One region of the Streptosporangium sp. NPDC023615 genome, then DNA from elsewhere that is predicted to be linked to it. Evidence: riboswitches for the same ligand, from Rfam matches in the RefSeq annotation. Region 1 holds a riboswitch; the other holds the start of a gene.
What was found. Region 1 has a riboswitch for S-adenosylmethionine ahead of thrC (threonine synthase). Riboswitches for the same ligand answer to the same signal wherever they lie in the genome.
Positions count from the first base shown of each region.

Region 1 (14,931 bases):
GGCGGCGACCAGCAGGGCGCCGGTGAACAGGACCGTCGCCGGAATCCGCAGGGCGAGCCATCCCCCGGCCAGCCGGCCGGCCGCCATCCCGGCGGTGAGCGCGGCGACCGCGGTCGCCGCCACCGCGGGCGAGAGGCCGGTCCGGTCGGAGAACAGCTTGGCCGCCCACAGGTTGAAGCAGAACTCGGTGGCGACGCAGCAGAACAGCACGGCCCCGGCCAGGTGGAAGCGCCGATCGAAACGGGCACCGCGCCCGGACGCGGCACCTCCTCCGGGCGCGGTGCCCTCCCCGGACACGGCGATGTCCCCGGGTGCCGCGGCCTCCGGCGGCTGGGCCGGGGCGGCGTCGGGGTGCTCGGGGACCCGGACGCGTCCCATGAACAGTGCGAGCAGCACGGTCAGCACGGTGGGCATCAGCAGCGCCACCCGCCAGCCCAGCGCGCTCTGCGCGGCGACGCTGACCACGAACGGCACCCCGATGCCGACGATCACGCAGACCGCGTTGGCCTCGCTGATCGCCGCCGGGCCCGCCGGGCCGTGACGGTCGTCGAGCGCGGCCATGCCCGAGTACATGGCGATCGAGGCCATCCCGCTGGCGATGCCGTAGCCGAGGAGGGTGACCGGCAGGACGGTGGGGGCCGCCGCGACCAGGAACGTTCCGAGGCTCATCCCGGCCAGCCCGGTCCAGATGACGGCACGGCGGCCGATCCTGGCGGTCAGCCGGGGCAGGACCAGACCGGTGAGGATGCCGCCCACGGCCATCGAGGTACCGTGCAGCCCGGCGACCGCCTGGGAGAGCTGCTGGTCGATCCGCAGCAGCGGGAGAGCGGCGCTCAGGCCGTACAGGTAGGTGGCGAAGACGCCGAGTTGAAGGTAGACCAGCCAGGTCGGGCGGTCGCGGACCAGCCGGACGGGCGTGATCGCGGTCAACTCGTTCTCCCCGGGCATCGAAAAATCGAAAAATCTGAAATGGCCCCGGAAACTATCTCACAGGCCCTCGAAGCCGCACGGGCGGACGTGGGTGAGGGCACGGGATCGAGGGGGAGGAGCGCGGGGCCGGGCGAGGGGCCGGGCAAGGGGACGGGTGAGGGCGCGGGATCGGGGCCGGGGCCGGGGTCGGGGGAGGGCGCGGCGGGCGGCGCGGTCAGGCGAGGGCGTCGAGCTGCTCGGCGAACCACCGGTGCGGCGGGAGCGCGGTCGCCGCCGCGGCCAGCAGACCGCCCCGCCTGGTCCGTTCCCCCTCGGGCATGGTCAGCCCCTCGTGCAGCGCGGCGGCCGTGGCCGAGACGTCGTAGGGGTTGACCGTCAGCGCGTGCTCGCCCAGCTCGGCCGCGGCCCCCGCCTCCCGCGAGAGCACCAGCGCGCTGCCCGGCGACAGGATCGGCCCCTCCTTGGCGACCAGGTTCATCCCGTCCCGGATGGGGTTGACCAGCAGCACGTCGGCCAGCCGGTAGGCGGCCAGCGACCTCGGGTAGTCGTCGTCGACGTTGAGGATCAGCGGGTCCCAGTCCTCGGTGGCGTACTCGTCCTCGATCTCCTTGGCGCAGCGCTGCACCGCCGCGGTGTACTCGCGGTACTCGGGGAGGTCGTGGCGGGAGGGGTAGGCGAAGGCCAGGTGCGTGACCCGGCCGTGCCACTCGGGGTGGGCCGCCAGGAACTCCCGGTAGGCGACCAGGCCCCTGACGATGTTCTTCGACAGCTCGGTCCGGTCGATCCGCACGATCAGCCTGCGGTCGCCCACCTGGGCGCGGAGCGCGGCCATGTGCGACTCCACGTCGGGCTCGCAGGCCCGGTCCCAGAGCGCCTTGCCGTCCACGCCCAGGCTGTGCGCGCCGACGCGGGTGGTCCTGCCCGCGTGGGTCACCGTACGGGCCACGGGATCGACCGAGGCGCCCAGCACGCTCCGGCAGCAGTCCATGAACGCGGTGCCCCAGCGCGCGGTCAGGAAGCCGGCGTGGTCGGAGCCCAGGATGCCCTCCAGCAGCTCGGCCGCCACGTCGTCGGGCAGGAGGGTGAAGTACTCCGGCGGGGCCCACGGCGTGTGCGAGAAGTGCGCCACCCGCAGGTCGGGCCGCACGCCCCGGAGCATGGCCGGGACGAGGCTGAGGTGGTAGTCCTGGACCATCACCCGCGCCTCGTGCGGGGCCTCCTCGGCCAGCGCCATGGCGAACGCCTCGTTGTAGGCCTGGTACGACTCCCACTCCCGGCGGAACCTGGCGTCGAAGTGCGGCCTGTTGGGGGTGTCGTAGAGGAGGTGGTGGACGAACCAGAGGGTGGAGTTGGCCACGGCGTTGTACGCCCGGTGGAAGGTCGCCGGGGGGATGTCGAGCATCCGCAGCGCCCCGGTGTCGTAACCCGCCTGGTCGAGCCGGCCGCCGGGCGCCGCCCGCACCGCGCCCCGGTCGCCGTCGGAGAGCGCGGCGCAGACCCACAGCACACCGAGGTCCCTGGCGACCGCCGACAGCCCCGACACCAGCCCGCCCCCTCCCCTGCGCATGGACAGCGAGCCGTCCTCGGAGAGGGTGAAGGAGACGGGGCCGCGGTTGGAGGCCACCAGGATCGCGTTCATGAGATCCCTTCACTGGCTAGGGACACGCCTGTCCTGAAGGTTAACCGGCACCTGTTCGGGATGCCCCCCTCTTCGGGACACGGAAGAACGGCGTTCATCGGATTGTGTCAGCTCTTGTCAGCAGGTCGGCTGGTGAGCCTGTTTTTTTACACGGTTTTGTGGTGACTTCGTCGCTGAACCGCCATGACCTCCGACCATAGGATGGCCAGCGACCGTGACCGCTGATGGGGGCCCGTGATGGCGCTGGACGAGACGACCGAGGAACTGGCCCGGGAGGCGGCCCTCGGTGACCACCGCGCGCTCGGCGAGCTGCTGAGGCGCATCGAGCCCGCCGTGCTCCGGCACTGCGGCCGCATCCTGCCCTTCCGGCAGGACGCCGAGGAGGCCTGTCAGGACACTCTGCTCGCGGTGGCCCGCAACATCGGCCGCTTCGAGGGGCGCGCCAGGTTCAGCACCTGGCTGCACATCGTGACCGCCAACTGCGCCAGGACCACCTACCGCTCGCTGAAGCGCCGCGCCGCCGAGCAGAGCTCGGACGAGCTCCCGCTGCAGAGGCCGGACGTCGCCAGGGTGAGCGTGATCGCCGGGTCCCGGCTCGACCTGCTCGACGCGATGGAGGCGCTGGAGGCCGAGAAGCCGGACCTGGCGCAGGCGCTGGTGCTGCGCGACATCTGCCAGCTCGACTACAACGAGGTGGCCGAGCAGCTCGGCATCCCGCTGGGCACCGCCAAGTCCCGCATCCACCAGGCCCGCAAGTACGTCCAGGGCGCCCTGGGCGACGCCTACGGTTTCTGACCCTCCGCCCCCGATCGTCGTCGCCCGCCCGTCCCCCCTCGCGCCGCCGGCGGTCGTGCCGACGGTCGTCCGCGTGGCGTGCGGCTTCTGCGGCCTTGACCGGCGACGACTGGATTAGGGTGACCTTGTCCGCGTCACCCCGGTCGAGCGCTCGCGCCACACGGCCGGCCGGTGGCACGGGGCGATCCTCCCCCCTCCGCTCCGGAAGCCGAGGTCGAGGAGAGACCCACATGTCCCGCAGACACGTCGTCACCTCCGGGTGCGTCCTGGCGGTATCCGCGCTCACCCTGGCCGCCGCCCCGGCGGACGCCGACCGCCGGACGGGCGCCCCGGGCGCCCCGGGCACCCCGGGCACCCCGGGGGCGGCCGGACCGATCGTGCCGGGCGCGACGGGCGGACCGAAGGTCCCCGGGAGGCCCGGTACGCCCGGCGTGGTGATCACCTCGGTCGCGCCGCCGCCGGGCATGCTGGAGGCCCTCGAGCGCGACCTGGACCTGACCAGGGCCGAGGCCGAGGCGCGGCTGCTCAACGAGGCGCGGCTGATCCCGATCGCGGAGCAGATGAGCAGGAGGCTCGGGCCCCGCTTCGGCGGCGCCTGGCTGCGGGCCAAGACCGCGCACACCCTGGTGGTGGCCAGCACCACGATCGCCGACATCCCCCAGATCGTCGCCGCCGGCGCGCAGGCCGAGGTCGTGCCCCGGTCGCTGGCGGAACTCGCCGAGGTCAAGGAGAAGCTCGACGCCACGCTGCCGCCGAAGCCGCTGATCTCCAGCGTGCGCTACGTCGACGTCAAGCGGAACAAGGTGGTCGTGCTGGCCCCGCGGCCGGAACAGACCCAGAACATCATCGCCTCCTCCGGCCTCGACCAGACCGCGGTGGTCGTGCTCCCCTCCACCGAGGCGCCCCTGCCGCTGTACGACCTGGTCGGCGGGAACGCCTACTACACCGGCGCGGTGAACCGCTGCTCGGTGGGCTTCTCCGTCCTCAGGGGGAACCAGCCGGGCTTCGTCACCGCCGGCCACTGCGGCAGGCGGGGCGCGGCCACCACCGGCTTCAACCGCCTGGCCCAGGGGACCTTCCAGGGCTCGGTCTTCCCGGGCAGCGACCACGCCTGGGTGGCGGTCAACAGCGCCTGGACGGCGACCGCCGGGGTGGACAACGGCCAGGGCGGCGTCGTCCCGGTCGCCGGGGCCAGGGTCGCCATCGAGGGCGCCTCGGTCTGCCGGTCGGGCTCCACCACCGACTGGTACTGCGGCCTCATCCAGCAGCGCGACGCCAGCGTCACCTACCCGCAGGGCGCCGTCTTCCAGCTCACCCGTACCAGCGTGTGCGCCGAGCCCGGCGACTCGGGCGGCTCGTTCATCTCCATCGACCAGGCCCAGGGCGTCACCTCCGGCGGCTCGGGCGACTGCGGCTCGGGCGGCGTCACCTACTTCCAGCCGATCGGGGAGATCCTCACCGCCTACGGCCTGGCGCTGAAGACCACCGCGGGCAACCCGCCGCCGCCCACCACCGGCACCTGCACCGGTTACCCGACCACCTACACCGGCGCGCTGGCCGCCGGGAAGTCCGTGTACCACCCGAGGAACGTCTACTACAGGGCGGCCATCACGGGGACCCACTACGGGTGCCTGGACGGTCCCGCCGGCACGGACTTCGACCTGTACCTGCAGAAGTGGAGCAGCTCCGGCTGGCGGGTCGTCGCCTCCTCGCGGAGCGCCGGCTCGGACGAGAAGATCACCTATGTCGGGGCGCCCGGTTTCTACCGCTACCGGGTGGTGAGCGTGGCCGGTTCCGGTTCCTACACCGTCGGGCTCAGGGCGCCGTCCCCGCTCTCGGTCCGCAGCGTTCCCTGACCGGCGTGCCGCCGCCCTTCGTCCGATCTCCGCCGTCCGATCTCCGGTGTCTGTCGTCCGGCGTCCGGAACACGTCGTCCGAGATCCGCGGCCGCGCGTCCACCGCCTCGGATCCGCCGCACGGGGAGGACGGCCGAGCCCGCTGTCCCGGGCCGGTGCCGACGGTGGTGTCCGGTGGTTAACACGTCATGTCTCGTATCCTGAGACGGCTTGTCGGGACGGCGGTACGGCGGGGTAGAGTGCTGGAGACCTGCGCGTCAGGTTCACAAATGAATACGTGCTCATCCAGAGGGGTGGAGGGACCGGCCCTGCGAAGCCCCGGCAACCATCCCGGTTCAAGACTCGTGATCTGACGAGGTCGGCCGGGACAGGTGCCAATTCCGGTCTGTGACCAGGGTGGTCGCAGACGAAGATGAGGGAAAGGCCTCGCTTCATGGCGCTCGCAACCACTGAGAACACCACCGCCGCCCCGCTCGACCGTCCTCGGGACGGGGGCGGGAGCTTCGGCCCCGCCGTCGCCCTGTCCTGTCGCGAGTGCGGTGCCCGCTACGACCTGGGTCCCAGCTTCGCCTGCATCGAGTGTTTCGGGCCCCTGGAGATCGCCTACGACTTCGGGCGCGTGACCCGGGAGCAGATCGCCGAGGGGCCGGCCAACATCTGGCGTTACCGCTCGTTGCTGCCCGTCCCGGCGGACGTGGCCTCCAAGCCCAACATGGCACCCGGGTGGACCAAGCTCGTGAACGCCGGGAACCTCGCCCGCGAGCTGGGCATCCGCTCGCTGCACGTGAAGGACGACTCGGGAAACCCCACGCACTCCTTCAAGGACCGCGTGGTGGCCATCGCCGTGGAGGCGGCCCGCACCTTCGGCTTCCACACCCTCTCCTGCTCCTCCACCGGCAACCTGGCCGGCGCCGTGGCCGCCGCGGCCGCGCGGGCCGGGCTGGACTCCTGCGTGTTCATCCCCTCGAACCTGGAGGAAGCCAAGATCGTCATGGCCTCCGTGTACGGCGGCAGGCTCATCGGCATCGACGGCACCTACGACGACGTGAACCGCTTCTGCTCCGAGCTCATCGGTGACGAGCTGGGTGAGAAGTGGGGCTTCGTCAACGTCAACCTGCGGCCGTACTACGCCGAGGGGTCCAAGACCCTGGCGTACGAGATCGCCGAGCAGCTCGGCTGGCGCATCCCCGAGCAGATCATCGTCCCGGTGGCCTCGGGCTCCCAGCTCACGAAGATCGACAAGGGGTTCAAGGAGCTGATCGCCCTCGGGCTCGTCGAGGACACGCCGTACAAGATCTTCGCCGCCCAGGCCGAGGGGTGCTCGCCGGTCTCGGCGGCCTACAAGGCGGGGCACGACGTGATCCGCCCGGTCAGGCCGGACACCATCGCCAAGTCGCTGGCGATCGGCAACCCGGCCGACGGTCCCTACGTCCTGGACATCGCCCGCCGCACCGGCGGAGCGGTCGAGGACGTGACCGACGCCGAGATCGTCGACGCGATCCGGCTGCTGGCCAGGACCGAGGGCATCTTCGCCGAGACCGCCGGCGGCGTCACCGTCGGGGTGCTCCGCAAGCTGGTCGCCTCGGGCACGCTCGACCCCGACGCGGAGACCGTGGTGCTCAACACCGGGGACGGTCTCAAGACCCTGGACGTGGTGGCCACCGAGGCGCGTCCCACCGCGGTCATTCGGCCCTCTCTTGACGCATTCCGTGCGGCCATCGCCTAAAAACCGTGAAAGGTTACGAATTATGAGCGTTTCTGTGCGGATTCCGACGATTCTCCGGACGTACACCGGCGGTGCCGCCGAGGTGAGCGCGGAGGGGGAGACCCTGCGCGATGTTCTGCAGAAGCTGGAGGCGGACTTCCCGGGGATCGGCGCCCGAATTCTTGATGGAACGGGTAAGATTCGCCGTTTTGTGAACGTCTATGTCGGGGATGAGGACGTCCGTTTCGCGGACAACCTCGACACGGCCACCCCCGCGGGCGTCCAGGTCTCCATCATCCCGGCGGTGGCCGGGGGCTGAGCCCAGGCCGCCTCACCGCCTCCACGGTCCCCTCCGGCCCCGGGGCCCTGCGCCGGCGCCGTGCGACTCCTGTCACGGCCCTGCCGCGGCCCCGCCCGCGGGCGCACGGCCCGTGGCGTGCCATCTCTCCCGCGACACCCGCCCGGCTCCGGCCGGGCGGGTGTCGTGTTTTATGACTCGGGCTCATATTCGTCGCTCGGGAGGATGTTACAAAATTGAACTAACTAATAGTGATAGTCAAACTCTGATCCCGTACTGAAAACTCTGATAAACGGGGAGTTTGGTGTTTGACTCTGTTGCCCGACCGCTTCCCACAGGTATGGTCGAGGGCGATCGACGCGGCGAAGTTCGTCCGGAGATTGAGGACTTCGCGAGAGGAATGGGCGTCGTCCTAAAGACCAGTAAGAGGAGTCACACGTGGCGCAGGGCACCGTCAAATGGTTCAACGCGGACAAGGGCTACGGCTTCATCGCGGTAGACGGTGGTAAGGATGTGTTCGTCCATTACTCCGCGATCATGATGGACGGCTACCGGGCATTGGAGCAGGGCCAGCGGGTGGAGTTCGAGATCACCCAGGGACAGAAGGGCCCGCAGGCCGAGGCCGTCCGGGCGGTCTGACCCCGGCCGTCCCCCGTCTCGCCGGGTCGGGCCGGTGGATCCTCGCGGAGCGTGTGACCTGTTCCACGGCTCCGCCCGCCGGTCCGGCCCGGCTCGGCCCAACCCGACCCGACCGGACCCGACCCGTCTCGACCCGGCGGGCATGTCCGGGCCGTCGCGTCCGGCTCGACCCGTGCGCCGACGGCGCGGCGGACTTCGCTCCGCGCGGAACCTTCCCGCCGGAGGCCTGGGACCGAGGACGCCTCGCGTCCCCCGAGGGCCGGGGGCGGAGCCCGCGGATCCCCCCTGACGTGCCGTGGGACCGATGTGCGTCCCGCTCCCGGAGTGTCGTCCCCGAGGAGGGGGCGCGCCGTCCCGCCGTGCAGGTCAGGCGATCGCGGCTTGCACTCGACAGGGTAGAGTGCTAAACAGTTTGTTGGCACTCGCACATGAGGAGTGCCAAACCTGGATCGAGGCGATGGGGCCCGCCGAACGGAGTCGTGGGCCCACATGCCGTCGCGGGCGTCGGCTCGGTCCGGTGCAAGCCACCCTGTATCTGGGAGGTCTAGCCGTATGGCAGCCAAGATGATCGCGTTTAACGAGGACGCCAGGCGCGGTCTCGAGCGTGGCATGAACCAGCTCGCGGACGCCGTGAAGGTGACCCTCGGCCCCAAGGGCCGGAATGTCGTTCTGGAGAAGAAGTGGGGAGCCCCCACCATCACCAACGATGGTGTCTCCATTGCGAAGGAGATCGAGCTCGAGGACCCGTGGGAGAAGATCGGGGCCGAGCTCGTCAAGGAAGTCGCCAAGAAGACCGACGACGTCGCGGGTGACGGCACCACCACCGCCACCGTGCTCGCTCAGGCTCTCGTACGTGAGGGTCTCCGCAACGTCGCCGCCGGCGCCAACCCGATGGCCCTGAAGAAGGGCATCGAGGCCGCCGTCGAGCGCGTGTCGGAGGAGCTGTCCAAGCTCGCCAAGGACGTGGAGACGAAGGCGCAGATCGCCTCCACCGCCTCGATCTCCGCGGGCGACCCGCAGATCGGCGAGATGATCGCCGAGGCGATGGACAAGGTCGGCAAGGAAGGCGTCATCACCGTCGAGGAGAGCAACACCTTCGGTCTCGAGCTCGAGCTCACCGAGGGTATGCGCTTCGACAAGGGCCTCACCTCGATGTACTTCGTGACCGACCCGGAGCGGATGGAGGCCGTCCTCGACGACCCCTACATCCTGGTCGTCAACTCCAAGGTGTCCGCCAACAAGGACCTGCTCCCGGTTCTCGACAAGGTCGTGCAGGCCGGCAAGCCGCTGCTGATCATCGCCGAGGACGTCGAGGGCGAGGCCCTGGCCACCCTGGTCGTCAACAAGATCCGCGGTCTGTTCCGCTCGGTCGCCGTCAAGGCGCCCGGTTTCGGTGACCGCCGCAAGGCCATGCTGGGCGACATCGGCATCCTGACCGGTGCCCAGGTCATCAGCGAGGACCTCGGCCTCAAGCTGGAGTCCACCACGCTGGACCAGCTCGGCCGGGCCCGCCAGGTCATCGTCACCAAGGACGAGACCACCATCGTCGACGGTGCCGGCGACGCCGAGCAGATCTCCGGACGGGTCAACCAGATCCGCGCCGAGATCGAGAACACCGACTCCGACTACGACCGTGAGAAGCTCCAGGAGCGTCTCGCCAAGCTGGCCGGCGGCGTGGCCGTCATCAAGGCCGGCGCGGCGACCGAGGTCGAGCTCAAGGAGCGCAAGCACCGCATCGAGGACGCCGTTCGCAACGCGAAGGCGGCCGTCGAGGAGGGCATCGTCCCCGGTGGTGGCGTGGCCCTGCTGCAGGCCGGCGCCAAGGCGTTCGACAAGCTGGAGCTCTCCGGCGACGAGGCCACCGGTGCCGCGATCGTGAAGAAGGCTCTCGAGGAGCCGCTGAAGCAGATCGCCGTGAACGCCGGCCTCGAGGGTGGCGTCGTGGTGGAGAAGGTGCGCAACCTTCCCGCGGGTGAGGGCCTCAACGCCGCCACCGGCGAGTACGTCAACCTGTTCGACACGGGCATCATCGACCCGGCCAAGGTGACGCGTTCCGCTCTGCAGAACGCGGCGTCCATCGCGGCGCTGTTCCTCACCACCGAGGCCGTCATCGCCGAGAAGCCCGAGAAGGCCGGTGCCGCTCCCGCCATGCCCGGCGGCGGCGGCGACATGGACTTCTAGTCCTGACGCTTTCGAAAAAGAGGCGACCCCTTCCGGGGGCCGCCTCTTTTTGTCGTTCACCGGCGACACGTCACCCGGACGACACGGCCCGGCCGAGCTGCTCGGGGAGCGGCCGAGCGTGCAGCACGGTCAGCGAGGTGACCGCGCGGGTCAGCACCACGTACAGGCGGGCCAGGCCCCGGGGCTCGGCGGCGACGATGCCGGCCGGTTCGGCCACGATCACGTGGTCGTACTCCAGGCCCTTGGCCAGGGTGGCCGGGACGACCAGCAGGCGGTGGTCCCCGGTCGTGTCGGGGCTCAGCACCCGGTGGTCCAGGTGGGACACGGCGGCGGAGGCGGCGTCCACCAGGGCGTCGGGGACGATGACGCCGATCGACCCCTCGCGGGCGAGCGCCTCCTCGGCGGCGCCGGACAACGCCGTGGTCAGGTCCGTCACCGGCCGTACCGACAGGGAGCCCGCGCCGGGCCGCAGCGACCGGGGGGCGGCGAGACCTGGGGCCACCGACGGCAGCAGCCTGGCCGCGTAGTCCAGGACCTCGCGAGGCACCCGGAACCCCAGGGTGAGCTCGGTGACGGCGCCGTCCTCGAAGCCCAGGTGGCCCAGCACCTCGGTCCAGGAGCGGGCGGACCAGGGCGTGGTGCCCTGGGCGAGGTCGCCCAGCACGGTGGCCGACCCGGTGCGGCAGCGCCGCCCGAGCGCCCGCAGCTGCATCGCCGACAGGTCCTGGGCCTCGTCCACGACCAGGTGACCCAGCGGCGTGGTCCGCTCGATCATGTCGCCCAGCTCGTCCATCAGCGCGGCGTCGGCCGCCGACCACTTCGCCGAGCGGAAGGACTTGGGGGGCTTGGCCCAGAGCAGGAGCGACCGCTCCTCGGCCGTGAGGTCGTCCTTGGCCGCCGCGGCCAGGAAGCCGGGGTCGCTGAACAGGCGGTGGAGCACCTGCTGCGGGGTGAGCTTGGGCCACACCGCGTCCACCAGCCGTTTGACCGGCGCCGACCGGGCCACCGCGTCCTGCACCCGGTCGTCGGGCGACTCGCCGCGCTGTTCCATCCGGACGAGCACCAGGTGGGCGAGGCGCTGGGCGAGCGTGGCGCGGCCGGGACCGTAGCGGACGGTGCCGCGCAGGGCGGCGACGATCTCGCGGACCTCGTGGTCGGCGACCCGGTAGCGGTTGATCCCCTTGGTGTAGAGCACGCCCTCGGCGGGCTTGACGACGTGCATCCACAGGGCGCGCCTGAGCACCCCGACGATCCTGGCGTCCCCCTTGAGGGCGCCGACCGCCGCCTCCTCGGGGGCGGAGTGGTCGCCGAGGATCCCGGCGACCGTGGTCTGGTCGACCTTGACCTCGCCCAGGGCCGGCAGCACCGAGGAGATGTAGGACAGGAACGCCCGGTTCGGGCCGACGATCATGACGCCCGACCGCGCGAGCCGCTCGCGGTGGGTGAAGAGCAGGTAGGCCGCCCGGTGCAGGCCGACCGCGGTCTTGCCGGTGCCGGGGGCACCCTGGACGCACACGGTCCGGGTCAGCTCGGAGCGGACGATCTCGTCCTGGTCGGGCTGGATCGTCGCGACGATGTCGCGCATCGGCCCCGAGCGGGGGCGCTCGATCTCCTCGGTGAGGATCCTGCTCCGCGCGACGGCGGGGCCGTCCTGGTCGAGGCGCTCGTCCTCGTAGGCGGTCAGGTCGCCGCCCTGGTAGCCGAACCGGCGCCTGCGGACGACGCCCATCGGGTCGGACGGGCTGGCCTGGTAGAAGGCCCGGGAGACCGGGGCCCGCCAGTCGATCACCAGGGGGCGGCTGCGGTCGTCGTGGACGTGCCTGCGTCCGACGTGGACCGTCCCCGGCAGGTCGTCGTCGGCCTCGCGGTCGAGGCGGCCGAAGAACAGGGGCGTGCCGGAGTGGTCGGCGAGCGCCGCGACCCGCTGGTCCAGCAGGGCCTGGAGGATCTGCTGGGAGACCCAGTCCCCGGCGGCGTCGGAGGACAGGGAGGCGGCGTGCTCGCGCATCGCGCGCAGCGCCGCCCTGGAGACGGCCAGGTGTTCGCGTTCGGCGGCGAGGATCCGGGCGGGATCTTCGGTTATGTCGGGGGCCAATTGATGTGCGGGCATGCTGAAGCGCCTCCCATTCATGAACGGAGGTGACGGTGGTCATCGGGCAGCGAATCGACCAGCCTAGCGGCGGCGCTCGCGCGCCTCAAAGGGATTAGGGCCGGACCGGGAGCGGCGGTCCGGGACACCTCGATGATCGTGGGACTCGCCCGTGGACGATCCTTCGACGGTCGTCCCGGGCATTCTTCAGGCCGATCTCAGATCAATCGGTAATCAACCTGATACTCTCTGTGATTCTGCGATGAAATGACGAAAAAGGCAGCCGAACATGGTGACTCGCGCAGATCATGGGGGTATGTCGCCAGTGGCCGCTGAGGCCTAGCGAGGGGGTGGTCTGTTTGTCGAAAGCCCGAGGGATTTCGTGGGCCTGACACACATCGACGGCGTGTTCGCCAGTGGTGTCATTCTCCGGCGAGCACGTCGTCCGCGTCGATGATCTGGTAGGCGTACCCTTGCTCGGCCAGGAAACGCTGCCGGTGGGCGGCGAAGTCCTGGTCGACCGTGTCACGGCTGACCACCGAGTAGAACCGGGCCCCGCCGCCGTCCGCCTTCGGCCGCAGCACCCGGCCCAGCCGCTGCGCCTCCTCCTGCCGTGACCCGAAGGTGCCCGACACCTGGATGGCCACCGCGGCCTCGGGCAGGTCGATGGAGAAGTTGGCGACCTTGGAGACGACCAGGACCTGGATCTCCTTGTCGCGGAACGCCTGGAAGAGCCGCTCCCGCTCCTTGACCTTCGTCTCGCCCTTGATCACCGGCGCGTTCAGGTGCTCGCCGAGCTCGTCGAGCTGGTCGATGTACTGCCCGATGACCAGCACCTGCTCGTCCAGGTGCCGCCGGACCAGCGCCTCGGTCACCCGCGTCTTGGACGGCGTGGTCGCGCAGAACCGGTAGCGCTCCTCGGACTCCGACATCGCGTACGCCAGCCGCTCCTCGTCGGTGAGCGTCACCCGCACCTCGACACAGTCGGCCGGGGCGATCCAGCCCTGGTTCTCCATCTCCTTCCACGGCGCGTCGTACCGCTTGGGGCCGATCAGGGAGAACACGTCGCCCTCCCGGCCGTCCTCGCGCACCAGCGTCGCGGTCAGCCCGACCCGCCGCCTGGCCTGCAGGTCGGCGGTCATCCGGAAGATCGGCGCGGGCAGCAGGTGCACCTCGTCGTAGACGACCAGCCCCCAGTCGCGGGCGTCGAACAGCTCCAGGTGGCGGTAGACGCCCTGCCTGCGGGTCGTCATCACCTGGTACGTGGCGATGGTGACCGGCCGGATCTCCTTCTTCGTCCCGGTGTACTCGCCGATCTCGTCCTCGGTCAGCGAGGTCCGCTTGAGCAGTTCCTGCTTCCACTGGTGGGCCGAGACCGTGTTGGTCACCAGGATCAGCGTGGTGGCCTTGGCCTGCGCCATCGCCGCCGCGCCCACGATCGTCTTTCCCGCCCCGCACGGGAGCACCACCACGCCCGAGCCGCCGTGCCAGAACGCCTCGGCGGCCTCGCGCTGGTAGGTGCGCAGCTCCCAGCCGTCCTCGGTGAGCTCGATCGGGTGGTGCTCGCCGTCGACGTACCCGGCCAGGTCCTCGGCGGGCCAGCCCAGCTTGAGCAGGAGCTGCTTGATGTTGCCGCGCTCGCTCGGGTGCACCGCCACGCCGTCGTCCAGGCGCTCGCCCAGCAGCGGCTGGATCTTCCTGGAGCGCAGCACCTCCTCCAGCACGGCCCTGTCGGTGCTGGTCAGGACGAGTCCGTGCACGGGATGCTTCTCCAGGCGGAGCCTGCCGTAGCGCGCCATCGTCTCGGCGACGTCGACCAGCAGCGCGTGCGGCACCGGGTAGCGGCTGTAGGCGATCAGGGCGTCGACCACCTGCTCGGCGTCGTGCCCGGCGGCCCGCGCGTTCCACAGCGCCAGGGGCGTGACCCGGTAGGTGTGCACGTGCTCGGGGGCGCGTTCCAGCTCGGCGAAGGGCGCGATCGCCTTGCGGCACTCCCCGGCCTTCTCGTGGTCGACCTCGAGGAGCAGGGTCTTGTCCGATTGGACGATCAATGGTCCGTCAGTCACAGACGTCTCCCTCGGTCACGGCGTGTCGCGGCGGTTCGGCTCATGGTCGCACCCGGCGGTCGTCCACCGGGCCGTCCCCTGCCCCACGTTCCCCGGGTGCAACGGGCGGGGACGCGTGGGCAGTCCCGCGCGGCCCGCCGATGCGAGCGATCTCACATCCCCGGCCGGCACGCGCGCGTTCACCACGTGCCCGGACACCGAGAGTACGGGGTCGCCGGGTGTGCGGGCACCGGGCGTGCGGGACCTGCCGGACACCCTGTGTCGCCGCGGCGGCCGGGGCCCGGCGGCGGCCCCGCCGGTCCCGGCACGATCAGGGACCGAACGCGTGGTTGAGCCCGGCGACGACGAAGACGACCGCCCCCAGGACGATCAGCCCGATGTTCACGCCGATGCCGATCCAGGCCCGTCTGAGCAGTTTCCCGGCCCCCCGCGTGTCGGTGTCGACCCTGCCCAGGGCGAGACCCGACAGGACGACGGCGACCAGCCCTCCGATGCTCAGGAAGAAGCTCAGCGAGAGCACGATGCCGACGACCATGGCGACGATCGCGTGCGTCCTGACGCCCTCGGTGGCACGGGACGTCCCGGGACCGTGGCCGGGCGCGTGGGGCTGCTCGACGTAACCCTGTCCGTACCCGTAGGGGGAGGGGGCGCTCTGCCCGTATCCGTGGAGGGAGGGATCCGCGTGATCGCGCCGGGTGTGGCCCGCGTACTCCCCGGCGGCGTGTCCCGCGTC
Region 1 is NZ_JBFABE010000049.1:37,015-51,945, reverse strand. Features, by position in the region: gene AB0G16_RS27655 (MFS transporter) at 1-948, opposite strand, end outside; gene AB0G16_RS27650 (trehalose-6-phosphate synthase) at 1,145-2,569, opposite strand; gene AB0G16_RS27645 (RNA polymerase sigma factor) at 2,807-3,364, shown strand; gene AB0G16_RS27640 (alpha-lytic protease prodomain-containing protein) at 3,595-5,220, shown strand; SAM riboswitch class I at 5,499-5,639, shown strand; gene thrC (threonine synthase) at 5,654-6,946, shown strand; gene AB0G16_RS27630 (MoaD/ThiS family protein) at 6,969-7,244, shown strand; gene AB0G16_RS27625 (cold-shock protein) at 7,662-7,862, shown strand; gene groL (chaperonin GroEL) at 8,415-10,043, shown strand; gene AB0G16_RS27615 (AAA family ATPase) at 10,114-12,153, opposite strand; gene AB0G16_RS27610 (DNA repair helicase XPB) at 12,555-14,198, opposite strand; gene AB0G16_RS27605 (DUF4190 domain-containing protein) at 14,509-14,931, opposite strand, start outside.

Region 2 (14,931 bases), on a different contig from region 1:
AGGGGGTGGCCGAGGCCGCCCCCGGGGTAGTCAGTTGGAGCGGTTAGGGATACCGCGAACCCCGGGTTCGCCCGGGGTTGCCAGGCTCTGGTCAGGAAGGGACGGGCCCGCCGGGGTTCCGCATCGGATGGATCTCAAGCGATTTACACGTGGGCCACTGCTGTGGATCCTGGGCATCGTCGTCGTGCTTCTTCTCGCCTCCACCATGCTCGGTGGGGACGGCAACTACGAGAAGAAGGACACCTCCCAGATCATCAGCTGGATCGACGAGGGCAAGGTCTCCAACGCCAAGATCATCGACAAGGATCAGCGCATCGAGGTCACGCTGACCGACAAGAAGCGCTACTACTCCATGTGGGTGACCGGTCAGGGCGTCCAGCTCGCCGAGAAGCTCCAGGCCGCCAGGGCCGCGGGCAAGCTTCCCAACGGCTACAACGTCGAGGTGCCCCAGCAGAGCTTCCTCGTCGGGCTGCTGGTGAGCTTCCTGCCGATCGTCTTCATCGTGCTGATCTTCCTGTTCGTCATGAACCAGATGCAGGGCGGCGGCTCCCGGGTGATGAACTTCGGGAAGTCGAAGGCGAAGCTCATCACCAAGGACACCCCCAAGACCACCTTCGCCGACGTCGCGGGCGCCGACGAGGCCATCGAGGAGCTCCAGGAGATCAAGGAGTTCCTCCAGGCCCCGGCCAAGTTCCAGGCGATCGGCGCCAAGATCCCCAAGGGTGTGCTGCTCTACGGCCCGCCCGGAACCGGCAAGACCCTGCTCGCCAGGGCCGTCGCCGGTGAGGCCGGGGTGCCGTTCTACTCCATCTCCGGTTCCGACTTCGTGGAGATGTTCGTCGGTGTCGGCGCCTCCCGGGTGCGCGACCTGTTCGAGCAGGCCAAGGCGAACGCCCCGGCCATCATCTTCATCGACGAGATCGACGCGGTGGGCCGCCACCGCGGCGCCGGCCTCGGCGGCGGGCACGACGAGCGCGAGCAGACGCTGAACCAGCTCCTCGTCGAGATGGACGGCTTCGACGTCAAGGGCGGCGTGATCCTGATCGCCGCGACCAACCGGCCCGACATCCTCGACCCCGCGCTGCTGCGCCCGGGCCGTTTCGACCGGCAGGTCACCGTCGACCGCCCCGACCTGGAGGGCCGCAAGGGCATCCTCAAGGTGCACGGGCGCGGCAAGCCGTTCGCCGAGGGCGTCGACCTCGACATCATCGCCCGCCGGACGCCCGGGTTCACCGGTGCCGACCTGGCCAACGTGATCAACGAGGCCGCGCTGCTCACCGCGCGGGCCGACCAGAAGCTGATCACGATGGAGCTCCTGGAGGAGTCCATCGACCGGGTGATGGCCGGTCCCGAGCGCAAGTCGCGCCTCATGTCGGACCAGGAAAAGAAGATCATCGCCTACCACGAGGGCGGTCACGCCCTGGTCGCGCACGCGCTGCCCAACTCTGACCCGGTCCACAAGATCACGATCCTGTCCCGTGGACGCGCCCTCGGTTACACGATGACGCTGCCGATGGAGGACAAGTTCCTCGCGACCCGCTCGGAGATGCTGGACCAGCTCGCGATGCTGCTCGGCGGCCGTACGGCGGAGGAGCTCGTCTTCCACGAGCCCACCACCGGCGCCTCGAACGACATCGAGAAGGCCACCTCCATCGCCCGCCGCATGGTCACCGAGTACGGCATGAGCGAGCAGCTCGGCGCCCGCAAGTTCGGCAGCGGCAACAGCGAGGTCTTCCTCGGCCGCGAGATGGGTCACGAGCGCGACTACTCCGAGAAGATCGCCTCCACGATCGACGAGGAGGTCCGCCGCCTCATCGAGGCCGGGCACGACCAGGCCTGGGAGATCCTCGTCGAGTACCGTGACGTGCTCGACAACCTGGTGCTGGAGCTGATGGAGAAGGAGACCCTCTCGCGCGACCAGGTGCTGCAGATCTTCGCACCCGTCGTGGTGAGGGAGAAGCGTCCCTCCTACTCCGGCTACGGCAAGCGGCTGCCCTCCAACCGCCCGCCGATCCTGACCCGCAAGGAGCAGTCCGGCAACGGCTCGCTCCCGCCGGGCGAGCAGGCACCCGGCGGCAACGGCGCCCTTCCCGCCGGGACGGGTCACCCCGACTCGGTGCCCAGGGACGGGAACTGAGCGTGGGGGGCGTGCAGCCGCTCAAGGTCGACGCGGTCCGGCTGGAGAACGCCGTCCGGGAGATCCTCATCGCCATCGGTGAGGACCCCGACCGGGACGGCCTCCAGCAGACCCCGGCCCGGGTGGCCCGTGCCTACGCCGAGCAGTTCGCCGGGCTGGGACAGACGCCCGAGGACGTGCTGACCACGGTCTTCGACGTCGACCACGACGAGATGGTGCTGGTGCGCGACATCGAGGTCTACTCGACCTGCGAGCACCACCTCGTGCCGTTCCACGGCGTCGCCCACGTCGGCTACATCCCGAACGCCAGGGGACAGGTCACCGGCCTGTCCAAGCTGGCCCGCCTGGTCGACGTCTACGCCAGGCGTCCCCAGGTGCAGGAGCGGATGACCTCGCAGATCGCCGACGCGCTGATGAACGTGCTCCAGCCGCGGGGGGTGATCGTCGTGATCGAGTGCGAGCACCTCTGCATGACCATGCGCGGCGTCCGCAAGCCCGGGGCCAAGACGATCACCTCGGCCGTCCGCGGCGACTTCCGCAGCAGCGACAAGACCCGCGCCGAGGCGATGGCCCTCATCATCCGCCGCTGACCGCCCCGTCCTCCGGCCGCTCCCGGCCGCCTTCCCGCGACCCCGGGAAGGCGGCCGGGAGCGGCGCGTGTGCGGATTCGTTATGGCGCAAGCCGGACCCACGACACAGGCGAACCGCGGACAACGCCTAGGCTTGTCCGCATGACTACGTGGAGTGTGCCCGGGCTGCCGGACGCGGGCCGGTGCCTCGTGATGGGCGTGGTCAACGTGACTCCCGACTCGTTCTCCGACGGCGGCCGGTGGTTCGACCCCGTCGAGGCCGTGCGCCACGGCCTGGAGCTGGTCGAGCAGGGCGCCGACATCGTCGACGTGGGCGGCGAGTCCACCAGGCCCGGTGCCGCCCGGGTGTCCCTGGAGGAGGAACTGGCCAGGGTCGAGCCGGTCGTCCGCGGCCTGAGCCGCGAGGGCGTCACCGTCAGCGTCGACACGATGAGGGCCGAGGTGGCCCAGATGGCCGTCGAGGCCGGGGCGAGGATGGTCAACGACGTCAGCGGCGGGCTGGCCGATCCGGAGATGCCCAGGGTGGTCGCCGCCTCGGGCGTCGCGTACGTGGTGATGCACTGGCGGGGGCACAGTCACGCCATGGACCGCCGGGCGGTCTACGGCGACGTGGTGGGTGAGGTCCGCGAGGAACTGGCCAAGCGGGTCGCCTCCGTGCTCGCCGAGGGGGTGTCCGAGCGGCAGATCGTGCTCGATCCGGGGCTGGGCTTCTCCAAGAACCCCGAGCACAACTGGGCGCTGATCGCGGGCCTCGACCGCCTCGCCGAACTGGGGTACCCGCTCATCGTCGGGGCGTCGCGGAAGCGGTTCCTGGGCCGCCTGCTGGCGGGACCGGACGGCACGCCACGTCCTTTCATCCACAGTGACGACGCCACCCTCGCCGTGACCGCGCTCACCGCGCTGTCGGGGGCCTGGTGCGTGCGCGTGCACGATGTCCGCCCGAACGCGGACGCCGTCCGTGTGGCTGCCGCAGTTCAGGGAGCGAGATCATGAGCGTCGACACCACCGCCGTCGAGACGGTCAACCAGGAGTTCTACACCGCCATCGAGAACGCCGACCTGGACCGGATGACCGAGATCTGGGCCGAGGACATCGAGGGCGAGCAGATCAGTTGCGTGCACCCCGGATGGCCGATCGTGAACGGCCGCCAGGAGGTGCTGCGCTCCTGGGCGCTGATCATGGCCAACACGCCCTACATCCAGTTCGTGCTGACCGACGTCCGCGTCATGGTCCTCGGCGACGTCGCCGTCCTCACCTGTGAGGAGAACATCCTCACCGCGGGCGACGAAGGTGATTCCAGCTTCGCCGCGGGCAAGGTGGTGGCGAGCAACACCTTCGTGCGGACGTCGGCGGGGTGGCGGCTCTGGCTGCACCACGGCTCCCCCGTGCTGCAGGGCGACGACGAGGACGAGGACGAGGAGGCCGCGTGAGCGAGCGCGCCGGCGCAGGGCCCGGTGACGGCGACATCGGTGAGGGGACCGGTGGCGGACCTCACGATCCGGCGCCGCTGCGGATCCACGACGGGGTCAGCGAGCTGATCGGCGACCCGGTCGACGGCCTGCTCCCCGGCCCGCCCGCCGATCCGGGCCGGCCCGCCGACCCCGGCCGCGGGGCGTTCGGCGACCCCCTCCGAGACCCCCTCCACGACCCCGCCCTCGACCTCCTGCGCGATCCGCCGGGCGGTACGTTCCGCGATCCGGTACGGGAGACGCCCCACGGTCCGGCCGGAGCCCGGCGGGCGGCCGACCGGATCAGCGTCACGGGCCTGCGGGCCCGTGGGCGGCACGGCGTGCTGGCGGCGGAACGCGAGCTCGGCCAGGAGTTCGTCGTGGACGTGACGCTCTTCCTCGACACGGCACCCGCGGCGGCCGGCGACGACCTCTCCAGGACCGTCCACTACGGCGAGCTCGCCGAGGACCTCGTACGGGTCGTGGAGGGCGAGCCGGTCGACCTGATCGAGACCCTGGCCCAGCGCCTGGCCGACGTCTGCCTGGACCGCGAACCCGTCCTGGCGGCCGAGGTGAGCGTGCACAAGCCGTCCGCGCCGATCCCGCTGCCGTTCGACGACGTGATCGTGACGATCACCCGGAGCCGGGCATGAGGGTGGTCCTGGCGCTCGGCAGCAACCTGGGCGACCGGCACGCCACCCTGCGCGGAGCGGTCGAGGCGCTCTTCGCCGGGCCGGACCTCACCTTCGTCGCGGCTTCCCCGGTCTACGAGACCGACCCGGTCGGCGGTCCGGAACAGGGCGCCTACCTCAACGCGGTGGTGATCGCCGAGAGCGCGCTGGAACCCCGGAGCCTGCTCGATCGTGCTCAGAGTGTGGAGAACGCCTTCGGCCGGGTCCGGGTGGAGCGCTGGGGAGCGCGCACCCTGGACGTCGATCTGATCACCGTGGGGGACGTCGTGATGGACGACCCCGACCTCACGCTGCCTCATCCCCGCGCGCACGAGCGCGCCTTCGTGCTGGTCCCGTGGGTACGGGCCGACCCCGGCGCCGTCCTGTCCGGGAGGCGGGTTGCCGACCTGCTGGCCGGCCTCGACCAGGCCTACGTGCGGCCGCGCACCGATCTGACCCTGGGCGGGCCCGCGTGAGGCCCACCCGTCCCGGCGTCCTCGTCGGGCTCCTCGTCGTGTTCGCCGTCCTCACCTGGTCGCTCCTGCGGCCGTTCTACTCGGACCTGCAGGCCGTGCCGTGGACGGCGATCCCGACGGTGCTGCTGCTGGCGGTCGGCGAGTTCTACAGCGGGTGGATGACGAAGGCCAGGATCGAGCGCAGGCCCGGCACCGAGCCCGTCGAACCCCTGGCCGTGGCCCGCCTGGCGGCGCTGGCCAAGGCCTCCGCGTACGGCGGGGCGGTCTTCGGCGGGATCTTCGCCGGGTTCGCCCTCTACACCGTCGAACTGCTGGGGCAGGAGGTGCCCCGCCGCGACTTCTTCGTCGCCGGCGGATCGACGCTGGCCTGCGTGCTGCTGGTCTGCGCCGCCCTGTACCTGGAGTACTGCTGCAAGGTCCCCAAGGACACCGCGGACGACGAGCGCTGACACGGGCGCGGGGTTTCCCGAGGACACCGCGGACGACGGGCGCCGGTACGGGCGGCCGTCCGGGGCGGGTGACGGCGCGGGCCGCCGGAGCGGGGGGCGCTACCGCCGCCCCGCCCACCTGCGCCCGAAGAGCATGATCACCGGGAGCGTGCACATCAGCGCCCCGCCCACGGCCAGGGGGCGCTCCAGCCACCACGACAGGTCGGGCCGGACCAGGGGGGCGGGCCCGCTGCCCGCCACCCACCAGGTCAGGGCCACCCAGATCGCCATGCCGGTGGTGTGGAACAGGAACAGCGGGAGCGCGAACCGGTTGACGGTCTCGTTCACGCCCTGCCACCGGGGGCGGTCGAGGAGACGCTCCATGGAGGGCCTGATCACCTCCACCAGGCCGATCTGGAAGATCAGCAGTGCCACGATGACAAAGGTGGGGGGCGCCATGTTGGAGAGCCTGTCGCCGGGCACGCCCACCATCGACCCCGGGTAGATGCCCGAGTAGACCAGGCCGAAGAGGGCGAACAGGCCGGTCCACAGGATCGCCATGTCGAAGCGGCGGGGCAGCGCCACCACCCTGTCGTAGAAGAACCCGGCCTGGTGGGCCAGCCCCCAGACGATGATCATGTTGAGCCAGCCCGCGGCCTCGTACCCGTAGCGCAGCCGCAGCACGTCGACGACGAGCGCCGCCCCCGCCAGCCAGATCAGCGCCAGCACGTCGTAGCGCCGGTGCAACCAGAGCGCGACCGGGAGCAGGGCGATCAGCACGAGGTACACGCCGATGAACCACAGCGGGCTGATGACGAGCAGGACCACCCGGTCCATCCAGCCGACGCCGAACGCCCGCGTCACGAACACGCCCAGCACGACCCAGGTCCCGGCCAGCGCCAGCGCCGGGATCGCGAGGCCGCGGATGCGCCGCCACACGAAGGCGCCGATGCCGACCCCGCGCTCGTAGGCACGGTTCCACGACAGCAGGTGGACGTGCCCGCCCACGTAGAAGAAGAGCGGCAGCACCTGGAGCAGCCAGGTCAGGATCCACAGCCCCGAGGTGAAGCCCAGCGGGCTGGTCGGCGAGGGGCCGTCCGGTCCCCACTCCAGGATGGTGAACGCCCAGTGCCAGATCACCACGACGACCAGGCTGATCGCGCGCAGCCAGTCGACGTACCTGTCCCGCCGGGACGGCGCCCGGCCGGACGGCGGGGGATCGGGGACGGCCGCGGGGGAGCTCGTCCGCTCCGCGTCCGGGGGGGAATCGGTCATGGGGGCGGGCCGTCTCTCACTTGTCGATGTCGCCGACGACGAAGAACAGCGAGCCCAGGATGGCGACCATGTCGGGGACCAGGTGCCCCGGCAGCAGCTCGCGGAGCACCTGGACGTTGTTGAAGGAGGCCGAGCGGAGCTTCATCCGCCACGGCGTCTTCTCCCCGCGCGACACCAGGTAGTAGCCGTTGATCCCGAGCGGGTTCTCCGTCCACGCGTAGGTGTGGCCCTCGGGGACCTTGAGCACCTTGGGCAGACGCTGGTTGACCGGCCCGGGGGGCAGGTCGAGGAGCCGCTCCACACAGGCGTCGGCCAGGTCCAGGGAGACCTTCACCTGCTCCAGCAGCACCTCGAAGCGGGCGTGGCAGTCCCCGGCGGAGCGGGTGACGACCTTCACCGGCAGCTCTCCGTAGGCGAGGTAGGGCTCGTCCCTGCGCAGGTCCACGTCGACGCCGGAGGCGCGGGCGATCGGGCCGCTCACGCCGTACTGCATGATGGTCTCCCGATCCAGGACGCCCACCCCGCGGGTACGGGCGAGGAAGATCTCGTTCCCGGAGATCAGGTTCTCGATGTCGGGCAGCCGGCGCCGCACGTCGGCCACGGCCGCCGAGACCCGGCCGGTCCACCCCTCGGGCAGCTCCTCCTTGAGGCCGCCGACCCGGTTGAACATGTAGTGCATGCGCCCGCCGGAGATCTCCTCCATCACCGCCTGGAGGGTCTCGCGCTCCCGGAAGGCGTAGAAGACCGGCGTGATCGCGCCGAGTTCCAGCGGGTAGGAGCCGAGGAACATCAGGTGGCTGAGCACCCGGTTGAGCTCGGCCAGCAGCGTCCGCGTCCACACCGCCCTGACCGGCACCTCCATGCCGAGCATCCGCTCCACCGCGAGCACGACGCCCAGCTCGTTGGCGAACGCCGACAGCCAGTCGTGCCGGTTGGCCAGCACGATGATCTGCCGGTAGTCGCGCACCTCGAACAGCTTCTCGGCGCCCCGGTGCATGTAGCCCACGATGGGCTCGGCCGAGGAGATCCGCTCCCCGTCCAGGGTGAGCCGCAGCCGCAGCACGCCGTGCGTGGACGGGTGCTGCGGCCCGATGTTGAGGACCATGTCCTCGGTCGCGAGCTCCTTGCCGTGCGCGCCGCCCACGGCGGCGGCCCCCGCGCCCATGCCCACGCTCAGCTCGCGGGGCGCGGCGCCTTGGGCGTGAGGTTCGGTCATGGGTCCCATGCTGTCACGTCAGGCGCGCGAGGCAAGATCCCGCAGGGCGCCGATCAGCCGGTCCACGTGCTCCTCGGTCGTGCCGATGCCGATGGAGGCGCGCACCGCCGAGGCGGTGACGTCGTCGCAGCCGCCGTCCTTGGCGCCCAGCAGGTGGCGGACGAAGGGGTGGGCGCAGAACTTGCCGTCGCGGACGCCGATGCCGTGGTCGGCGGAGAGGGTCTCGGCGACCTCGCGGGCGGTGTGGCCGTCCACCACGAAGGAGACGATGCCGACGCGCGGGTGGTCGGCCCCCCACAGGGAGAGCTCGTGCACGCCGGGGACGGAGGCCAGGCCCGCGCGCAGCCGCGCCAGCAGGCGCTCCTCCTCCCGGATCAGGGGGGTCCAGCCGGTGGCGGACAGGGCGTCGCAGGCCGCGGCCAGCGCGACGGCGCCCAGCACGTTCGGGGTGCCGGCCTCGTGCCGGGCCTCGGGGTCGTCGTGCCACTCGGCCCCGTCGTCGCCGACGGCCCTCACCGCGCCGCCGCCCCGCAGGTACGGCTCGGCGTCGGCCAGCCAGTCGGAGCGGCCGATCAGCGCGCCCGTGCCGAACGGGGCGTAGAGCTTGTGGCCGGAGAAGACCACGTAGTCCAGGTCGAGCGCGGTCAGGTTCAGGCGGCGGTGCGGGACGAGCTGCGCGGCGTCGACCAGGACGCGGGCGCCGTGGCGGTGCGCGATGTGGGCCAGCGCGGCGATCGGCCAGAGCTCGCCGGTGACGTTGGAGGCGGCGGTCACCACCAGCAACGCCGGGCCCTCGATCGAGTCCAGGGCCTCGTCGGCGGCGCGGACGGCCTCGCCGGGGAACGCGGGCACCGGCAGCCGCACCGCGCGCTTCCAGGGCAGCAGCGAGGCGTGGTGCTCGGTGTCGAACACGACCGCGACGGTGCCCTCCGGCAGGCTGCGGGCCAGCAGGTTGGTCGCGTCGGTGGTGTTGCGGGTGAAGATCACCGAGTCGTCCGGGCGCGCACCGGCGAAGGCGCGCACCGTGTGCCGGGCCTGCTCGTAGCGGGCCGTGGTGAGCTGGGACGCGTACCCGGCGCCCCGGTGGACGCTGGAGTAGGCCGGGAGCGCGGCGGCGACGGCGGCGCCGACCGGCTCCAGACAGGGGGCGCTGGCGGCGTAGTCGAGGTTGGCGTAGCGGACGAGCCTGCCGCCCCTGACCGGGACCTCCAGGTCCGAGCCGAGCACGGCGGGGATCGGCCGGTCGCCGCCCGCCCCGGCCCCGCCGGTCACCGCGGTCGCGGGGGCCGGGGTCGCGAGGACGTCGGCGACGGGGGTGGAAGAGTCGAAGATCGTCAGGGCGGACATGTCGGGGCTCCTTCGAGGTCATCGGACCTCGACCCATGAGACATAGGCACCCGAAGCCCGCGCTTGCCCGGCACACCTCGTGCCGGACCAGGTCCTCACCCGGGGCACCCCGCCGCGGACGCGAGGGTTGCCGGCCAGCGAGCCGGGGCTTGTCACTGGCACTCATGACCTACGGGGGAACTATAACCGACGGCCGCCGCCCTTTCGCAAGTCCGGACACGCGCCACGGGACGGCACGGGCGGTGACTTTCGACACGGAAGGGCGCGTGAGGAACTCCTGAGGGCTCCCGGTCGTCCAGGCAGTCAGCCGAAGAACCGTTCCGGCCGCCGGCCGGCTCTGTTCCCCCCGGGCCGACAAAGGAGAAAGCAATGGACTGGGTGACCAACCCGGAGATATGGATAGGGTTCTTCACCCTTGTCGCCCTGGAGATCGTCCTGGGGATCGACAACATCATCTTCATCTCGATCCTGGTGAGCAGGCTCCCCCCCGAGCAGCGGGACAAGGCGCGCAGGCTGGGTCTCCTCGTGGCCCTGCTCAGCCGCCTCGCCCTGCTGGTGGCGCTCGCGTGGGTGGTGAGACTCACCGAACCCTTCTTCGAGGTGTTCGGGCACGGGATATCCGGGCGAGATCTGATCCTGATACTCGGCGGCCTGTTCCTGCTGGCCAAGAGCGTCCACGAGATGCACGGCAGCCTGGAGGGCGACTCCGGCCACGCCGGGGGCAGGACGGCCTCCTCCTACGCCTCCGTGATCGTCCAGATCATGATCCTCGACATCGTCTTCTCGCTCGACTCGGTGATCACCGCGGTCGGCATGGTGGACGAGCTGGGCGTCATGATCGCGGCCGTCATCGTCGCGGTCCTGGTGATGCTGTTCGCCTCCGGCCCGATCAGCCGCTTCGTGGACCAGCACCCGAGCATCAAGATGCTCGCGCTGTCCTTCCTGGTGCTGATCGGCGTCGTCCTCATCGCCGAGGGCTTCGAGCAGCACATCCCCAAGGGCTACATCTACTTCGCGATGGCCTTCTCGCTGCTGGTGGAACTGCTGAACATCCGGATGCGCCGCAAGACGGGCCAGAAGCCGGTCGAGCTGCACACCCGCTACGAGGCCGGGCCTTCCGAGCCCGCAGGCCCTTCCGGGACGGCCGGTTCTTCCGGGACGGCGGGGTCTTCCGGACCGGATGCAGGGCCGGCCGGGTCCCCCGGCGCGAGCGGATCCTCGGGGCCGGGTGAGGGGGAGCAGGCGGGAACCGGGCCGCGTGGCCCCCTCCGGGCGGAGACCCGGCCGGACGAGAAGGATCGCCCCGTGTGAGGTCGGGTGACCGGCCCGCCTTTCAGGCCGGATTACGATGCTCATGTGCGCTTTGATCCCTGGAATCCGGAATTCGTCGCCCACCCGTACGACGCCTACGACGAACTGAGACGGGAGCGGCCGGTCAGCTTCTTCGAGCCGACCGGCCAGTGGCTCGTCGCCCGGCACGCCGACGTCAACGCGTTGCTGCGCGACCGCAGGCTCGGCCGCTCCTACCTGCACGTCGCCACCCACGCCGAGTTCGGCAGGCCGGACGACCCGGAGTTCCAGGACCCGTTCTGGCGGGTGATCAGGGCGGGAATGCTCGACGTCGAGCCGCCGGTGCACACCCGGCTCCGAAGGCTGGTGTCGAGGGCGTTCACGCCGCGCATGGTCGAGGCGCTCCGGCCCAAGGTGGCCCGGATGGCCGGGAGGCTGGCCGACGACTTCGTCGAGCGCGGTGGCGGGGACCTGATCGCCGAGGTGGCCGAGCCTCTCCCGGTCGCGGTGATCGCCGAGATGCTCGGCGTACCCGAGGCGGACCGGCACCTGCTGCGGCCCTGGTCGGCCCAGATCTGCGGGATGTACGAGCTGCGGCCGTCGGCCGAGGCCCAGCACACGGCCGTACGCGCGGCCGAGGAGTTCTCCGCCTACCTCGTCGATCTGGCCCGCGCCCGGCGGGCCGACCCGGGCGACGACCTGATCAGCGCGCTCGCCCTGGTGGCCGACGAGGGGGATCGGCTCACCGAGGAGGAGCTCGTCGGCACCTGCGTGCTGCTGCTCAACGCCGGGCACGAGGCCACGGTCAACGTCACCGGCAACGGCTGGTGGGCGCTCTTCCGCAACCCGGCCGAGCTGGAGCGGCTCCGCGCCGACCCCGGCCTGCTGCCCACCGCGGTCGAGGAGCTGATGCGCTGGGACACGCCGCTGCAGATGTTCGAGCGCTGGGTGCTGGAGGACGTCTCGGTGGGCGGGGTCGACATCCCCAGGGGCACCGAGGTGGCCCTGCTGTTCGGCTCGGCCAACCGCGACCCCGAGGCCTTCGCCGACCCCACCCGCCTGGACGTGGCCCGGGCCGACAACCCGCACATCTCCTTCGGTGCGGGAATCCACTTCTGCCTGGGGGCGCCCCTGGCCAGGATCGAGCTGATCGAGTCGTTCGGCGCACTGCTGCGCAGAGCACCGGCGATGGAGCTCGTCACCGAACCCGCCTGGAAACCCGGCTACGTCATCCGAGGTCTGGAATCCCTCCGGGTGCGGATCTGAACCGGCCCGATCGGAGCGGTGAGCCGGAGTGACGGGTCGGGGTGGAGAGCCGAAACGGTCAGCCGAGGTGGGGAGAAGGCCTCCGGGCGTGGCCGGCTTCCCGAAGCGCGAAGGAGAAGGAGAGTCAGATGAGTGATCCTGTCCGGGTCGGGCTGGTCGGGGTCGGGATCATCGCGGAGACCCACCTGGCGGTCCTCGCCGAACGACCCGAGGTCTCCCTGGAGTTCACCGCCGACCCCCGGCTCGCGGAACCACCCGAGTTCCGCGGCGCCAGGCCGCCTCACCACGGCTCTCTCGCCGAAGCGCTCGAAGAGCATCGGCCCGACCTGATCGTGCTCGCCACGCCCACCGCCACGCACGCGGACCTGGTCGTCCAGGCCCTCACCCGCTCCACCGCGCGGGTGCTGGTCGAGAAGCCCCTCGTCCACGATCTCGCCTCCCTCGCCCGGCTGGTGGAGTCCCCGGGCGGGGCGGCCGACGCGCGGGACCGCGTCTTCACCGCGCATCACTTCGCCTTCTCGCCCGAGGTCCTCTGGGCCGCGGAGCAGATCGCCGCGCACGAGGAGTGGGGACCCGTCACGGGCATCACCTCGGCGTTCTACGACCCCTACGTCCTACGGGGCGAGGACGCCTTCACCTCGTACGTCTCCAGCTGGACCGACTCCGGGGTGAACCAGCTCAGCATGCTCTCCCGCCTCGTCGACCTCACGGCGCTCGTGTCCGTCCGGCGGATGGACGGGGGCGCGAGTGCCTGGTGCGTCTGCGAGTACCGCTCCCGGGGCCGGGTGGGCACGGCCAGGCTGCGCACAAGCTGGCTCGCCGGCTCCAGCAGCAAGGAGACCGTCCTGACCCTCGGCGACTCCGACGTGGAGATCTGGATCGACCACACGGCCATGACGGGCTTCGTGGCCGGGGGCGGCGAGCTCCTCGCCACGCACGGGGACGACGGCCGTACCCCCAGGAAGATCGCCCACTATCGGCCGCTGTACGACAGCCTGCTGTCCGATCGTCCCGACCCGGTCCTCGGCTTCGGCGTCGCCACGACCATCACCGAGCTGTACCACGCGACCCCGCCAGACGACCGCGACCGCTGACGGCGGCCGGTGACGTGCCCGGCGACATCGCCCGGTGACGTGCCCGGCGACATCGCCGGTGGCGTCGCCCGGCGGGGCTCCGATCTCAGGGACGGCTCTGGGAGAGCCAGCCGAACCCGCCGAGTCCTCCCGGCGCGATGAGCTCCGCCTCCTCCGAGGCCCGGGCCAGGGCGCGCAGGTAGCCGCGCGGGTCGCTGGCGGCCTGCTCGGCAGGTGGGCGCCGTCCGGTGACGCCGAGGGCGCGCAGTGCCTCGCGCTGCGTGGTCAGCGCCGTCGTGACCGCCCCGGCGCTCTCCCCGGCGGCGGCGCAGGCGTCGAGCGCCACGTGGGCGGTGATGTCGCACGACCCGTCGGGCACCGGCGCCACCGTCGACCCGTCGCGGTACCCGGCCAGCGTCCCGTAGGGCGGCCGGTCGTCCACCGAGTGGGTGTAGTCGATCGCGATCGCCCGGCCACGGGCCAGGCGCACGATCACCGACGCCCACGCCCGGTCCCGGGGGCGGCCGATCTCGGCCCGCTCCCCGGTGAGCCGCATCGGCCACCAGCGGTCCAGCCAGGCCAGATCGGCCTCGCCGGGCCTGCCGCCGAGCCGCTCCTCACCGTCGATGATGTTGACCAGGACCAGCCGTGGCCCGGTGGCCGTCTGCTCGACGATGTCGACCGGGATGTTGTCCAGCCACTCGTTGGCGATCACCAGGCCGCAGATCCCGTCCGGGGCGGTCCTGGTCCAGACGATCTCCTCGGGCAGGGCCGGGGGCCGTGGGGCGAGCTCGACCGCGGTCACCCTCAGCCTCCGCCGCAGCGCGGGCGGGGCCGCGGCGAGCACTCCGGCCGCCAGGCCGCCCTCACCGGCGCCGATGTCGACCAGGTCGAGCACGTCGGGGCCGCCGAGCGCCTCGTCGACGGCGACGAGTTCGCGCAGCACGGCCTCGGCGAACATGGGGGAGGCGCCGACGGAGGTGCGGAAGTGACCCGAGGGACGCTCCCGGAGGTAGAAACCGCTCTCGCCGTAGAGCGCATGCTCCATCGCGGCGCGCCAGGTGAGCCACACGTCCTCAGACGCTACCCGGCGGGGCGGGGGGACGAGATCGACTCGTGCCGACGATTGGAGTGAACGCATGACCGCATTCTGTCACCGGCGCGCGCGGCGGCGACCAAGGCCACGTCGGCGCGTCCTCCCTCCGCCGGCCCCCGCCCCCGCGCGTTCCTCCTCAAGGGTTCTCCCGTCCTCGCGCGTTCTTCCCCCGCCGGCTCTCCCGTCCGCGCGGGTCATCCGCTCACCGGTTCTCCCGTCCTCGCGGGTCGTTCAGCGGGTCCCGGTGTCCCGTCGGAGATCCGGTTTGACACCCTTGTGGGGGAACCTCGCCGCCCGGACCGGAAACGTGCCTTCACACGGTCAGCGCGGCACGGCCCGTTACGCTGGTCAATCGGGCACGGAGCCCCCACATGGTCGAAGGACGGGACGTCATGGACGCAGTCGATCGCCCGGCACGACTGGCCGTCGGAGTGGTCGGAGCGGGCAAGGTCGGTTCGGCGCTCGGCGCCGCGCTGGTCAGGGCGGGGCACCGGGTCGTCGCGGCGAGCGGCGTCTCGGACGCCTCCAGGGATCGGGCGGTCGAACGGCTCGGGCTCGTCCCGGTCCGTCCCGAGGACGTGGTGGCCGACGCCGACCTCGTCCTGCTGACGGTCCCCG
Region 2 is NZ_JBFABE010000005.1:188,510-203,440, reverse strand. Features, by position in the region: gene ftsH (ATP-dependent zinc metalloprotease FtsH) at 128-2,137, shown strand; gene folE (GTP cyclohydrolase I FolE) at 2,149-2,727, shown strand; gene folP (dihydropteroate synthase) at 2,869-3,720, shown strand; gene AB0G16_RS06355 (nuclear transport factor 2 family protein) at 3,717-4,157, shown strand; gene folB (dihydroneopterin aldolase) at 4,478-4,828, shown strand; gene folK (2-amino-4-hydroxy-6-hydroxymethyldihydropteridine diphosphokinase) at 4,825-5,322, shown strand; gene AB0G16_RS06340 (DUF3180 domain-containing protein) at 5,319-5,771, shown strand; gene AB0G16_RS06335 (acyltransferase) at 5,871-7,025, opposite strand; gene AB0G16_RS06330 (NADH-quinone oxidoreductase subunit D) at 7,042-8,241, opposite strand; gene AB0G16_RS06325 (aminotransferase class V-fold PLP-dependent enzyme) at 8,260-9,588, opposite strand; SAM riboswitch class IV at 9,643-9,758, opposite strand; gene AB0G16_RS06320 (TerC family protein) at 9,958-10,899, shown strand; gene AB0G16_RS06315 (cytochrome P450) at 10,945-12,144, shown strand; gene AB0G16_RS06310 (Gfo/Idh/MocA family oxidoreductase) at 12,273-13,238, shown strand; gene AB0G16_RS06305 (SAM-dependent methyltransferase) at 13,324-14,289, opposite strand; gene AB0G16_RS06300 (DUF2520 domain-containing protein) at 14,706-14,931, shown strand, end outside.
Region 2: another riboswitch for S-adenosylmethionine. It lies ahead of AB0G16_RS06325 (aminotransferase class V-fold PLP-dependent enzyme); the one in region 1 lies ahead of thrC (threonine synthase).